Regions from separate parts of the Pseudarthrobacter woesei genome, predicted to be linked through region 1. Evidence: riboswitches for the same ligand, from Rfam matches in the RefSeq annotation. Region 1 holds a riboswitch; the other holds the start of a gene.
What was found. Region 1 has a riboswitch for S-adenosylmethionine ahead of metX (homoserine O-acetyltransferase MetX). Riboswitches for the same ligand answer to the same signal wherever they lie in the genome.
Positions count from the first base shown of each region.

Region 2: another riboswitch for S-adenosylmethionine. It lies ahead of ACZYZE_RS06085 (aminotransferase class V-fold PLP-dependent enzyme); the one in region 1 lies ahead of metX (homoserine O-acetyltransferase MetX).

Region 1 covers NZ_JBVAYU010000005.1:64,725-72,063, forward strand. Annotated here, with positions in the region: gene ACZYZE_RS09095 (bifunctional o-acetylhomoserine/o-acetylserine sulfhydrylase) at 1-1,179, shown strand, start outside; SAM riboswitch class IV at 1,290-1,406, shown strand; gene metX (homoserine O-acetyltransferase MetX) at 1,418-2,626, shown strand; gene ACZYZE_RS09105 (MFS transporter) at 2,841-4,223, shown strand; gene ACZYZE_RS09110 (LysR family transcriptional regulator) at 4,305-5,210, opposite strand; gene mmsB (3-hydroxyisobutyrate dehydrogenase) at 5,402-6,304, shown strand; gene ACZYZE_RS09120 (CoA-acylating methylmalonate-semialdehyde dehydrogenase) at 6,366-7,339, shown strand, end outside.
Region 2 covers NZ_JBVAYU010000003.1:132,658-139,996, reverse strand. Annotated here, with positions in the region: gene rsgA (ribosome small subunit-dependent GTPase A) at 1-148, shown strand, start outside; gene hisN (histidinol-phosphatase) at 217-1,029, shown strand; gene ACZYZE_RS06090 (glutamyl-tRNA reductase) at 1,188-2,561, shown strand; SAM riboswitch class IV at 2,649-2,762, shown strand; gene ACZYZE_RS06085 (aminotransferase class V-fold PLP-dependent enzyme) at 2,797-4,239, shown strand; gene ACZYZE_RS06080 (class I SAM-dependent methyltransferase) at 4,313-5,125, shown strand; gene ACZYZE_RS06075 (Nramp family divalent metal transporter) at 5,304-6,590, shown strand; gene ACZYZE_RS06070 (metal-dependent transcriptional regulator) at 6,607-7,323, shown strand; gene ACZYZE_RS06065 (fluoride efflux transporter FluC) at 7,324-7,339, shown strand, end outside.

The DNA of each region.
Region 1 (7,339 bases):
TTCGCCCTCGCCGAACTCGCCCCCATCTACACCCGGATCGGCAACCCTACCCAGGATGCCGTAGAGCAGCGGGTGGCAAGCCTGGAGGGCGGCCTCGCGTCGCTGCTGCTGAGCTCCGGCCAGGCCGCCGAGACCTTCGCGATCCTCAACGTCGCCGAGGCGGGCGACCATGTGGTGGCCAGCCCCAGCCTCTATGGCGGCACCTACAACCTGCTGGCGCACACGCTGAAGAAGTTCGGCATCTCCGTGACGTTCGTGGCGGATCCGGACAACCTGGCGCAGTGGCGCGATGCCGTCCAGCCCAACACCAAGCTGTTCTTCGGTGAAGTGGTCTCCAACCCCCGCCAGGACGTGCTCGATATCGAGGGCATCTCGAAGGTGGCCCACGAGGCCGGTGTGCCGCTGATCGTTGACAACACCCTGTCCACCCCGTACCTGATCCGCCCGATCGAGTGGGGCGCTGACATTGTGGTCCACTCCGCCACCAAGTACCTCGGCGGCCACGGCGCCGCGATCGCCGGCGTGATCGTGGACTCCGGCAACTTCGACTTCGGCAGGGACCCGGAGCGGTTCCCCGGCTTCAACACCCCCGATCCCAGCTACAACGGCCTCGTCTATGCCCGGGACCTCGGCAAGGACGGTGCCCTCGGCTCGAACCTTTCCTACATCCTCAAGGCCCGTGTCCAGCTCCTGCGCGACCTCGGCTCGGCGGTATCCCCGTTCAACGCCTTCCTCATCGCCCAGGGCATCGAGACCCTGAGCCTGCGCGTCGAGCGCCACGTCGCCAACGCCACCACGGTGGCCGAATGGCTGGAGGCACGGGACGACGTCGAATCCGTCGCCTACGCCGGGCTGCCGTCCAGCCCCTGGTACGAGCGCGGCCGCAAGTACGGCCCCAAGGGCACCGGCGCCGTCGTGTCTTTCAACATCGCCGGGGGAGCGGAGGCCGGACAGCGCTTCGTCGATGCCCTCGAACTGCACTCCCATGTGGCGAATATCGGCGACGTGCGCTCGCTGGTGATCCACCCGGCGTCGACCACCCACAGCCAGCTGACGCCGGAACAGCAGGCGATTGCCGGCGTGACCCCCGGCCTTGTACGGCTGTCGGTGGGCCTGGAGCACATCGACGACATCCTCGAGGACCTCGACGCCGGATTCCGCGCGGCCAAGGCCGTCTGAGGACTGCCGGCTCCCGGCGCACAGCCCCTTTCCGGGGTGCGGGGCGCCGGGAGTCATACGCGCGTCACAATCTTCGCCACAACGGCGCCTCAGTTCGTAGACTCAGTGAAGGTCATGAGTGCCAGCAGATAGCCCCGGCTTGCTGGCCGGCAACCCTCCTCTTGCGGCGGGGTGCCCCGGGTGAAGACCTGGCCTGCCGGTCAGCTGACGGCGGGCAAGCGCAAAGTTAGGTCCCCACATGAGCATTGCCGCCACCCGCAAGGGTGTATCCGGAAGCACCACCTCCCCCAACCCGGCTGCCGCGCCGGCAGAAACGGAGCGCCCGGAAACCGGACCGCCGGACACGGCGCGTTCCGACGAAGTTCCGGACGGGACCGTCCAATACCTCCGGATCGGGGACCTCGAACTCGAATCCGGCTCCCGGCTGCCGGACGTCACCCTCGCCTACGAGACGTGGGGAACGCTCAACGCGGACCGCTCCAATGCCGTGCTGATCGAACACGCACTGACCGGTGACACCCACGTCACCCGCGGCGCCGGCGAGGAACCGGGCTGGTGGGAGCAGCTCGCCGGCCCCGGCGCCCCCGTAGACACTGGCACGTACTTCGTTGTCTCCGTCAACATCCTCGGCGGCTGCTACGGCTCCACCGGCCCGTCCTCGCCGGCCCCCGACGGAAAACCCTGGGGCTCACGCTTCCCGCTGGTCACACTGCGGGACACCACCGCGGCCGAGGCCAGATTGGCCGATGCCCTCGGCATCCGCTGCTGGCACGCCGTCCTCGGCGGGTCCCTCGGCGGCGCCCGCGCCCTCGAATGGGCCGTCAGCCACCCAGAGCGGGTCCGGCGCTGCGCCGTGATCTCCGTCGGCGCCAGCAGCACCGCCGAGCAAATTGCCTTCGCCCAGGCCCAGACGCTCGCCATCCGCCAGGACCCCAACTTCAAGGGCGGGGACTACTACGGCGGCCCGGACCCGGAAGCGGGGCTCGCCCTGGCGCGCCGGATCGCGCACATCACCTACCGCTCCGCCGCCGAGCTGGACGGCCGCTTCGGCCGGAAGGCCCAGGAATCCGAGGCTCCGCTGGAAGCCGGTTCGCTGGCCGGCCGCGGACGCTACCAGGTGGAGAGCTACCTCGACCACCAGGGCAACAAGCTGGTCCGCCGCTTCGACGCGAACAGCTACATCGCCATCACCGAGGCGCTTATGAGCCACGATGTCTGCCGCGGCCGCGGCAGCCTCCGGGAAGCCCTGGCTCCGGCCACAGCGGACTTCCTGATAGCGGCTGTCGACTCGGACCGGCTGTACTTCCCGTCCCAGTCCCAGGCCCTCGCCGACGCCCTGCCGGGCGACGTCGCGGTGCACACCATCGAGGCGCCGATCGGACACGACGGCTTCCTGACCGAGATCGGCCAGCTCAGCGGACAGCTCCGGCAGAACTTCTTCAGCTAGGGCCTTGACGAGGGAACGTCTCCAAAAGTGGCACCGGCCCGGCCATGGACGCCGCCATTTGTGCATTTTTGCAGATGCGCTCTGCACTAATGGCCGTTGAGGCCCCGGGCGTGAGCGACCATACTCGTTGAGAATGATGCCCGTGTCACACATCACAGGTATCCTCTGTCCAAATGGTCCATAGGGTGTCGACGGAGACACCGAAGGAGTCGAAATGACTACGCAAAACGCCGCCGCGAGGCGCCCGGAAGAGCCCGACGTCAAGACGTCCGGCCTGAAGAAGGTTGTGACGGCCTCCATGGCCGGCACGGTCGTGGAATGGTATGAGTTCTTCCTCTACGCCTCTGCCGCCACCCTGGTGTTCGGCAAGCTTTTCTTCCCGAACTCCGGCACTGAGCTCGACGGCATCATCGCAGCCTTCGTGACGTACGCGGTCGGTTTCGTGGCCCGCCCCATCGGCGGCATCGTCTTCGGCCACTTCGGCGACAAGTTCGGCCGCAAGCAGCTGCTTCAGCTGAGTATCATCCTCGTCGGCGTCGCCACCTTCGCGATGGGCTGCCTGCCCACCTTCCAGCAAATTGGCTACTGGGCTCCGGCCCTGCTGGTCTTCCTGCGCTTCGTCCAGGGCTTCGCCGTCGGCGGTGAATGGGGCGGCGCCGTCCTCCTCGTGGCCGAGCACAGCCCCAGCAAATCCCGCGGATTCTGGTCCTCCTGGCCGCAGTCGGCGGTTCCGATGGGTAACCTGCTCGCTACCGGTGTGCTGTTCATCCTCTCCTCCACGCTGTCCTCGGCCGATTTCCTCAGCTGGGGCTGGCGCGTGGCGTTCTGGCTCTCCGCCGTGATCGTGGTCGTCGGCTACTACATCCGCACCAAGGTCCAGGATGCGCCGATCTTCCTCGAGGCACGCAAGGAAGTCGTCGTGGAGAACAAGGGCTACGGCGTCGCCGAAGTCTTCCGCCGCTACCCGCGTGGCGTCTTCACCGCCATGGGCCTGCGCTTCGCGGAGAACATCCTCTACTACCTCGTGGTCACTTTCTCCATCACGTACCTGAAAATCGTGGTCCAGACGGACACCTCGCGGATCCTGCTCCTGCTCCTCGTGGCGCACTTCGTCCACTTCTGTGCAGTGCCGATGGTCGGCAAGCTCTCCGACGCCTACGGCCGCAAGCCCGTCTACATGGCCGGCGCCATCCTCGGCGGCACCTGGGGCTTCTTCGCCTTCCCGATGATGGACACCAAGAACGACCTGATCATCCTCGCCGCCATCACCATCGGCCTCCTGTTCCACGCCCTCATGTATGCCGGCCAGCCGGCCATCATGGCCGAGATGTTCCCGACCCGGATGCGCTACTCCGGCGTCTCGCTCGGCTACCAGGTCACCTCCATCGTGGCCGGTTCGCTGGCTCCGATCATTGCGACCGCGCTGCTGAGCCAGTTCAAGTCCTCCACCCCGGTGGCCATCTACCTCCTCGGCGCCTGTATGGTCACCATGGTGGCGGTGTACTTCCTGAAGGAAACCCGCGGGATCTCGCTCCACGACGTCGACGCCGCCGATGCCAAGGGCACCGCCGACCTCCTTGCCGCAGGCAAAAAGTAGCAGGCAAGAAGTAAGAGCCAACAACAACGGCCGTTGTCCCCGTCCAGCGGGGACAAGGGCCGTTGTTGTTGGCCGTCGGGCTCAGCCCAGCAGGACATCCTGGCGCTCGGCGATCTCGGTCCGGATCGCCGCCAGCACCGCCTGCACCGGGGCCGAGCGCAGCGATTCCGAGCGTGCCACCGCCCAGATCGGCAGCTGCCGCTGGAAGTCGTCCGGCAGTACGGGCAGGAAATCGGGGTTCCCGGCGACCAGGAAGTTCGGCAGCAGCCCGATCCCGGCGCCCCGCCGCACGGCCTCGAGCTGGGCGAAGATGCTGGTGGCCTGGAAGCTGGAGCGCGGCATCGGGAGCTGGGTGGAGCGGTGGCCGAGTTCCGCGACCTGCAGCGCCGATTCCACGTAGGAGACAAAGCCGTGCTGCCGGACGTCGTCGAGCGTCACCGGCAGGCCGCGTTCCTGCGCGTACTGCGGACTGGCGTAGAGCCGGAGGAAGTAGTTGCCGAGGAAGATGGTCTGCGCGTTGCTGACGTCCATGTTGCCGACCACCACCTCGAGGTCCACGCCCGAGCGGTTCTGGCTGACCTTGCGGGTGGCGCTCAGCATCTCCACGTTCAGCAGCGGGTGCTCCTGTTGCAGCCGGACGAGCGCCGGGGTGAGGAACTCTGCGCCGAAGCCGTCCGGGGTGCTGATCCGGACCAGGCCGGACAGCGCATCCTCGCTGCGGGCAATGCGGTTGGACAGCGCACCCAGCGTTCCTTCGATTGCCTCGGCCGCGGTCACCGCCTGGCCGCCGAGCTCCGTCAGCTCCCAGCCGTGCGGGCTCCGCTCGAGGGTGCGGCCGCCCAGTTGTTTGTCCAGGGCCAGGATCCGCCGGGAAATGGTGGTGTGGGTGGTGCCGAGCGTCTCCGCCACCGCGTTGAACCGGCCCAGCCGGGCAACGGTCAGCAGGATGAGCAGGTCATCCGGGCTCGGCAGCCGTCTTGAGTCCATCGTGACCCGCTTTCCGGAGTATGTGCATTCATGCACATACCATCTGTAGTTTTTCACCTTGATTGCACTGTAACAGGGTGTGATGCTGGACACGGAACGTCCGGCGAAACGTCCGGAGCATACGCCCGCAAGGAATTGCACACAAAGAGCAGCACGCAGTACGCACGACACAAAGCAAAGGAGCTTAAGCCATGGCAGTAATCGCTTGGATCGGACTGGGGAACATGGGCGGGTCCATGTCGGTGAATCTCGCCAGTGCCGGGCATAACGTCCGCGGCTTCGACCTCAACGCCGAGGCCGTTGCCGCCGCCGTCGCCGGCGGAGTGAAGCCCGCCGGCAGCATCGCCGAAGCCGTCGACGGCGCGGACGTCGTCTTCACCATGCTTCCCAAGGGCGAGCACGCCCGCGCCGTGTACCTCGGCGAGGACGGCGTCCTGGCCCACGCGGACACCCGCACGCTGCTGGTGGATTCCTCCACGATCGACATCGCCTCCGCGCAGGCCCTGCACGACGCCGCCGCTGCCGCCGGCTTCCGCTTCGTCGACGCCCCGGTCTCCGGCGGCATGAGCGGCGCGAAGGCCGCAACCCTGACCTTCATGATTGGCGGCGAAGCCGGCGCCGTCGCCGAGGCCACGGACTTCATCCGTCCGATGGCGGCGAACATCATCCCGACCGGCGGCGCCACCACGGGCCAGGCCGCGAAGATCTGCAATAACCTCATGCTGTTCATCAACCTGGCCTCGACGGCGGAGGGTGCGGTGCTGGCGGACCGGCTCGGCCTGGACAAGCAGGTCTTCTGGGACATCGCCTCCGTCTCCTCCGGCGACAGCTGGGCCCTGCGCACCTGGTATCCCGTGGCCGGCGTCGTGCCGACAGCGGCCTCCAACAACGACTTCGCCCCGACCTTCACCGCCGAGCTGGCCAACAAGGACATCGGGCTCGCCATCAGCGCCGCCCGTGACACCGGCACCCCCCTGGAGATCGGCGGGCACGTCCAGCAACTCTTCCAGCGGCTCATCGACTCCGGCCAGTCCGGGATGGACTGCTCCATGATCGTCAAGCTCGTCGACGGCACCCTGGACACCTCCCAGTAACAGGAACGCCAAGGAACTCCCGCGCACAGCGGCCCCGAACAACCACGAAAGAGACCCACCCATGGAACGCATTCCGCACTTCATCAACGGCGCCCTGATTTCCGACGCCGAGCGCTTCGGCCCCGTCTTCAACCCGGCCACCGGCGAGCAGGAGAAAGAGGTCGCCCTGGCCTCCGCCGCCCGCGTCGAGGAAGCCATCGAGGCCGCCCGCGCCGCCCTGCCGGGCTGGCGCGCCACCAGCCTGGCCAAGCGCACCACCATCTTCTTCAAGGTCCGCGAACTGCTGATGCAACGCCGGCCCGAACTGGCGGCCCTGCTGACCAGCGAACACGGCAAGGTCCTCTCCGACGCCGAGGGCGAAATCACCCGCGGCCTGGAGAACATCGAATTCGCCACCGGGCTGTCCCACGCACTCAAGGGCGAGCGCTCCGAACAGGTCGCTGGCGGCGTCGACGTCCACTCGGTGCGCCAGCCGGTCGGTGTGGTCGCCTGCATCACGCCGTTCAACTTCCCGGCCATGGTGCCGTTGTGGATGATCGGCAGCGCCCTGGCCTGCGGCAACACCGTGCTGCTCAAGCCCAGTGAAAAGGACCCGTCCTCGGCCATCTTCATCGCGCAGGCATTCGCCGATGCCGGCCTGCCCGCCGGGGTGCTCAACGTCGTCCACGGGGACAAGGAAGCCGTCGACGTGCTCCTCGAGCACCCGGCTGTCAAGGCCATCAGCTTCGTGGGCTCGACGCCGATCGCCCAGTCCATCTACAAGCGCGCCGCGGACCACGGCAAGCGTGTGCAGGCCCTGGGCGGCGCCAAGAACCACATGGTGGTCCTGCCGGACGCGGACCTGTCCATGGCCGCCGACGCCGCCGTCTCCGCCGCCTATGGCTCAGCGGGGGAGCGCTGCATGGCAGTAAGCGTGCTTGTCGCCGTCGGGAACATCGCCGACGAGCTCGTCGAGGCGATCACCACCCGGATGGCCACCCTCAAGATCGGCCCCGGCACCGACCCCTCCTCGCAGATGGGCCCGCTCATCACCGC
Region 2 (7,339 bases), on a different contig from region 1:
CGCCGTCAACTGCGGTGTCGACGCCTGGGTTGCGGGTGGTCATGCCGGCCCGTCCGGCCCCGCCCGGCTGACCTCGCTCCGCCGGCTGCTGGGCACGGACCCGCGGATGGAAGCGCAGGACGTCAAGGAACTGGGCACCGTCTCCTAGCGTGGCCTCCCGGGGCGCAGCAACGTGGCCTCCCGCTCCGCCGCCCCCTTTGACGGTAGTTTGGAACCATGAGTCAACCCGCTTCGAGCTACAACGATGACCTGCGTCTTGCCCATGTACTGGCAGATTCCGTAGATTCCCAGACCATGAGCCGCTTCAAGGCGCTCGACCTTCGGATCGAGACGAAGCCGGACCTGACGCCGGTCACCGATGCCGACAAGTCCGCCGAGGAAGCAATCCGCGGCCAGCTGTCCCGCTCCCGCCCCCGCGACGCCGTCCTGGGCGAAGAGTTCGGCAGCTCCGGCCACGGCTCCCGCCGCTGGATCATCGACCCGATCGACGGGACCAAAAACTTCGTCCGCGGCGTCCCCGTCTGGGCCACCCTGATTGCCCTCGTGGACGAGGGCGTGCCGGTGGTCGGCGTCGTCAGCGCCCCTGCCCTGGGCAAACGCTGGTGGGCCGGCAAGGGCGCCGGCGCGTACATGGGCCGCTCACTGGCCGCCGCGACCCGGCTGAAGGTCTCCAACGTCTCCCAGCTCTCGGATGCCTCGCTGTCCTACTCGAGCTTGGGCGGCTGGAAACAGCGCGGCAACCTCGATGAATTCCTCGGCCTGACCGAAGAGGTCTGGCGCACCCGCGCCTACGGCGACTTCTGGTCCTACTGCCTCGTGGCGGAGGGCGCCGTCGACATCGCCTGCGAGCCCGAACTGAACCTCTACGACATGGCCGCGCTGGTCCCGATCGTCACCGAGGCCGGCGGGCGCTTCACCTCCCTCGAGGGCGAAGACGGCCCGTTCGGCGGCAACGCCCTGGCCACCAACTCGATCCTCCACTCCGAGGTGCTCAAGCGCCTCAACCCCGGACTCGACGACCTGCTCTAGCAGCTGCCGGCTGTTGCGCTCCGTGGCCGGTCCGGCCACCCAAGGATTCCCACAGGTGTTTGAACGACTCTGGCTTCGGCGGCGGACTCCGCAACCGAAGCGAGGTGGCCCGGACGCCTACGGGGAGGAGAGCAGCCATGCCGGCAACTCTTGAAACCATGGATTCCGGATCCCGGGACGACGCGGCCGGCCCGGTCCTGCTGGTGCTCGCGGCGAAGTACCGGGATCTGGACATTGAGGCCGCCGCCCGGCTGCACTCCGTTTCATCGGAACTGGCCGCGCACGTCCTGGCCGGCAGTTCCGCCGTGACCGGATCGGTGGTCCTGTCGACGTGCAACCGATTCGAAATCTACTGCGAGGTTTCATCCGGCACCGAGGTGGCGACCGCCCGCTCCGGCGCCCTCGGTTCTGTCGGCCTCTGCACCGGACTGGCCGTCCAGCAGCTCACGGCGCTGTTCGAACACCACCACGGATCCGCTGCGGCCGAGCATCTCTTTGCCGTCGCCGCCGGCCTGGATTCCGCTGTTGCGGGAGAGCGCGAAGTCGCCGGCCAGGTCCGCCGCGCCCTCGCCGAAGCACAAGTTGCCGGTACCGCCAGCGGACGTCTGGTCCGGCTGTTCCAGCGAGCCTCCCGCACGGCGAAGGACGTTGGTTCCCGGACCGCGCTGAGCAGCGCCAGCAGGTCCATTGCGTCTGTGGCGCTCGACCTTGCCGGCGGATCCGGGCATCGGGCCCTCGCTGACACGACGGTGGTCCTCTTCGGCACCGGCGCCTATGCCGCCTGCGTTGCGGAGATCCTCAGAACCAGAGGGTGTACAACGATTTCTGTTTTCTCGCAGTCGGGCCGCTCGGGTGCATTTGTCGCGGCCAGGGGAGGAAGGGCGTTGACGGCCAGGGAATTACCCTCTGCCATTTCGCGGGCAGACGTCATCATTGGCTGCAGCGGCACCGGGACGCGTATCAGTGCAGCCACGCTAGCGGACTGGCGGGAGGCTGCGGGACATTCCCTCACCGTGATTGATCTCGCCCCCAGCCACGACTTCGATCCCCAGGTGGCGCAACTGCCGGGCATTGAACTAATTACCCTGGCATCCGTTCAGCTCGCCGCTCCCCCGGCAGACGCTGAGGCACTGCACCTCGCCCGGTCGCTGGTTCAGCAGGCCGCGCACCACTTCGAGGAGCACGAGGAAATCCGCGCCGTCGACACCGCTGTTGTTGCCCTGCGCCAGCACATCCAGGCGGTCCTCGAAGCCGAGATGGAACGGGTGCGGAAGCACCACGGCTGCGGCGCCCCGGCTGAAGAGGTGAACTTCGCCCTGCGGCGCATTGTAAGGCGGCTGCTCCACACCCCAACGGTCCGCGCCAGGGAACTGGCGACGGCCGGCCGCCAGAACGACTACACGGCGGCGCTGGAGGCGCTGTTCGGCCTCAGCGTTCAGCTCACCAGCCCGCGCCAACCCGGCATCGGCCGGCCGCCCGGGCCGGACCAGCAGCACTGCGAAGCAACGGAGCCGGAGACGGCGGCTTCGTAGCGTCGGCCGGCCGAGCCGCGTAACAAAGCGCTTCACATTGAGGCCCTCCCTTTTCGCCTCCAGCGCGGATGTCCTAGGCTCGAAGCAGGTCACGAGTGCCAGCGCTAAACCCCGGTTTGCTGGCCGGCAACCCTCCATTCGCGGCGGGGTGCCCCGGGTGACGACCTGGCCGGTCCTGAACGGACCCGGCAAGCGCGGATCCCCGGCATGCGGGATCCTTTTCGAGCGAGGTCCCATGACGACTGCCACTTTTCCTGCCACCCCCGGATTCCGCCGTGGCGCCGAAGCCGGAGGCCCGGACGACAGGTTCGCCATCGCCCGCCGCCCGCTGTCCGCGGTCACCGGCGCCGAGATCCAGGCTCCGCTGATCCAGGGCGGCCACGTCCGCTACGCCAACCTGGACTATGGCGCCTCCGCCCCTGCGCTGTCCGTGGTCTCGGCCTACCTGAACGAGATCCTGCCGTACTACGCAAGCGTCCACCGCGGCGCCGGCTACGCCTCCCAGATCAGCACGTCTGTTTACGAGAACGCCCGCACGATCGTCCGCGAGTTCGTGGGCGGACGTCCGGATGACTCCGTAATCTTCACCCGGAACACCACCGACTCGCTGAACCTGCTGGCCGGCTGCCTGCCGGTCGCCGGCGGCGTGCACACCGGCGAGGTGCTCTACCTCGACATCGAACACCACGCCAACCTGCTGCCGTGGCAGACCGTCCCGCACCGCAGCGTTGTGGCTGCCCCCACGGTGGCCGCGACGCTGGAGCGGCTCCGCGCGGAACTGTCCCACGGCGGCGTCAGCCTGCTCGCCGTCACGGGTGCCTCCAACGTCACCGGGGAAATCCTGCCGATCCGCGCACTGGCCGCGCTGGCCCACGAGTACGGCGCCAGGATCGTGGTCGACGCCGCCCAGCTGGCCCCGCACCGCCGGATCGACATCGCCGCGGACGACGTCGACTACCTCGCCTTCTCCGGTCACAAGCTCTACGCGCCGTTCGGCGCCGGCGTCCTGGTGGGCCGGCCGGACTGGCTCGACACCGGCACCCCGCACCTGGCCGGCGGCGGAGCCGTGCAGGATGCCCGGCTCGACACGGTCAGCTGGACCACCGGGCCGGCACGCCATGAGGGCGGCTCCCCCAATGTCCTGGGCGCCGCAACCCTCGCCCGGGCCACCCAGGTGATCGCTGCCCTGGATCCGGAGCAGTGGCAGGCCCACGAGAACACCATCCGGTCCTTCCTCGTCGAGGGGCTCCAGCGGATCGACGGCGTCACCGTCCACCAGATCTTCTCGGACTCTGCGGCCACGGACGATGAACCGGGCACCGGCACCATCGGCGTCGTCAACTTCTCGGTAGAGGGATACGACGCCGGCCTGGTGGCCGCGTACCTGTCCGCCGAGCATGGCATCGGCCTGCGTGACGGCCGCTTCTGCGCGCACCCGCTGCTCCGCCGGCTCGGGTTGGCCTCCGGCTCGCTGCGGGCCAGCTTCGGCGTCGGCTCCCGGCTGGAGGATGCCCAGCGGCTGCTGGCCGCGCTGCAGGAACTGCGGCAGACCGGCCTTGGCTGGGACTATGTGGTGGACGCCGGCCGCTGGGTGCCGGCCAACGACTCCCGCAGCTACCCGCATTGGGCTCCCAATACGCCGGGCACCGCCGGTGCCGCACCCTGCGGCCTGGACTGACTCACCTCGTATCAGCAGTGTCGATACGCCGACGGGATTGGAAACGCGCCGCAGCCGCGTGCGGTAAATTCGAATGGCACCATCCGGACCTGCCCGAAGGAGATCGCACGTGGCACGCGGCGGCCCCAAACTGCACAGTGGCCCCAAACTGCACCATGAGCGCCGAAGGGAGCTCGGGCAGAGCTTCCAGGACGGCGGCGAACACTACCAGCGGGTCCGCCCGGGCTACCCCGCGGAGTCAGCCGGCTGGCTGATCCCGGCCGGGGCGAAGGATGCCGCGGACATCGGCGCCGGCACCGGAAAGTTCACCGCCCTGCTGGCCGGACGCGGGCTGCACACTATTGCGGTGGATCCGTCCGCCGACATGCTGGACCAGCTGCGCCGGATGCTCCCCGCCGTCTCCGCCGTCGTTGGCACCGCCGAACACACAGGGCTGCCGGCCGGGGCCTTCGATCTGGTCACGGTCGCCCAGGCCTGGCACTGGTGCGATCCGCTCCTGGCCAGCACGGAGATCGCCAGGATCCTGCGCCCGCACGGCACCCTGGGACTGATCTGGAACCAGCTGGACACCTCGGTCCCCTGGGTCCACCGGCTCGCCAGGATCATGCACGCCGGGGATGTCCACAAACCGCATTTTAAACCGCCGCTGGGACCCGAGTTCACCGGCCTGGAAAGCCATCTGGCCCGCTGGGAAGACCCTGTCACGACGGCGGACATCCTGGAGCTGGCCAAGTCCCGCAGCTACTACCTGCGGGCCTCGGAACCCACCCGCGCCAAGGTACTCGGCAACCTCGACTGGTACCTGCACGGGCATCTGGCCCACCAGCCCGGAGAGCCGCTGCGGCTCCCCTACCTGGCCCAGGCGTGGCGCGCAGCCCGGGCCTGACGCCGCCGGCTCCCGGCCGCTGCACCATTGCCCGGCAGATTGCACGGTGCCGCCGCAAGGGCATATGGTTTCGGTATACCTAACAATTATTTACAGGTATCCACAAACCATGGCGCCGGCTGTATCACCGGCCCACGCCGAGCGCCACCGCTGGCAAACCGACCCCTGGGAGACCGCCGTGCTGGACGTCACAGGACACCAATCATCGGCGCCGGGGGTGCGTCCCGGGAAGAAACCAGGTGCCCGCCGGGCCCTGCTTGGCCTGCTGGGCCCGGCCTTCGTGGCCTCGATTGCCTATGTGGACCCCGGCAACGTCGCGGCCAACCTCACCGCCGGCGCCCAGTACGGCTACCTCCTCGTCTGGGTCCTGGTGGCCGCAAACGTTATGGCCGTGCTGGTCCAGTACCAGTCCGCGAAGCTCGGCATCGTCACCGGCAAGAGCCTGCCGGAGATCCTCGGCGAACGCCTCAAGCCGTTCTGGCGCCGCGCCTTCTGGGTCCAGGCCGAAATCGTGGCCGCGGCCACCGATCTGGCCGAGGTCGTCGGCGGGGCCATCGCCCTGTATCTGATCTTCGGATTGCCGCTCCCCCTCGGGGCCGTGATCGTCGGCGCGGTATCGATGCTCCTGCTGGCCGTGCAGGCCAGGAACCGGCAGCGCCCCTTCGAGTTCGTCATCATCTTCCTGCTGGGCATCATCAGCATCGGCTTCCTGGCCGGGCTCTTCATCAGCCCGCCGGATCCGGCCGGCGTCGCGGCCGGACTGATCCCGGGCTTCCAGGGCCCGGACACCGTCCTGCTGGCCGCCAGCATGCTCGGCGCCACCGTGATGCCACACGCCATCTACGTCCACTCCGCCCTGTCCCGTGACCGGCACCGCCCCAACCCGCACCTGCACGTTCCCGTTCCAGCCATCGCCCGGCTCGTGAAGGCCACCCGGCTCGACGTCGTCGTGGCCCTTGCCATCGCCGGGGTGGTGAACATCGGTATGCTGCTGCTGGCGGCGTCGACCCTTGGCGGGGTGGCCGGGACCGACACCATTGAGGGCGCCCATGCGGCGATTACCGCCAGTCTCGGCCCGATCGTCGGCGTCGTCTTCGCCGTCGGCCTGCTCGCCTCCGGCCTGGCCTCCACCTCCGTGGGCTGCTACGCGGGCGGAACCATCATGCAGGGCCTGCTCAAGATCCGCATCCCGCTGATGGCCCGGCGCGTCGTCACGCTGATCCCGGCGATTGTGCTGCTGTCCATCGGCTTCGACCCCACCTGGGGGCTGATCCTCAGCCAGGTAGTGCTGAGCTTCGGCATTCCCTTCGTCCTGATCCCGCTGGTGGTGCTGACCAGCAACAAGGCGCTGATGGGCCGCTTCGCGGACGGCATTCCGCTGCGGATCGCCGCCATCATCAGCGTGGTGCTGGTGGTGGCTTTGAACCTCGTCCTGCTGTGGCTCACCCTCACCGGCGCCGGCTGACGGTAGGCTTGGGTCTGTGAAGACCGGTACGCCCTCCTCCTCGATCGAGGACTACGTCAAGGTCATCTACTCTTTCACGGAGTGGCAGGACAAACCCATCAGCTCCACGCAGCTCGCGCAGCGCCTGGGCGTCGCCAACTCCTCGGTCTCCGAGATGGTCCGCAAGCTCAAGGACCAGGGCCTGGTGGACCATCAGCCCTACAGCGCCATCACGCTCACGGCCGACGGCGTCACGTTGGCACTGTCCATGGTCCGGCGGCACCGGCTGATCGAAACCTTCCTCGTCCGGGAGCTCGGCTACCGCTGGGACGAGGTCCACGACGAAGCCGAGCTGCTCGAACATGCTGTCTCGGACACCTTCATCGGGCGGATGGCCGCCAAGCTGGGCAACCCGGTCCGGGACCCGCACGGCGATCCGATCCCGGCGGCCGACGGCTCCGTGCTGATGCCGCCGGCGCACCGGATGAGCGAACTCGACGAAGGCCACACCGGCCGGATCACCCGGATCAGCGATGATAACCCCGAACTGCTGCGTTACCTCGCCGCTGAGGAGATCGGGCTGGACGCCGACATCGAGGTGCTGGGGCGGAAACCCTTCGGCGGGGCGCTCGTGGTGCGCATCGGCTCCGGCGGGATCCTGCGGAAATTCGACCTCGCCGCGGAAGTCGCCGCCGCCCTCTGGGTCCACAGCGGCGCGGCCCATGACGGCTGCAGCGTCGAGGGGCGGCGCTGAGTGGCTGGCACTTTGC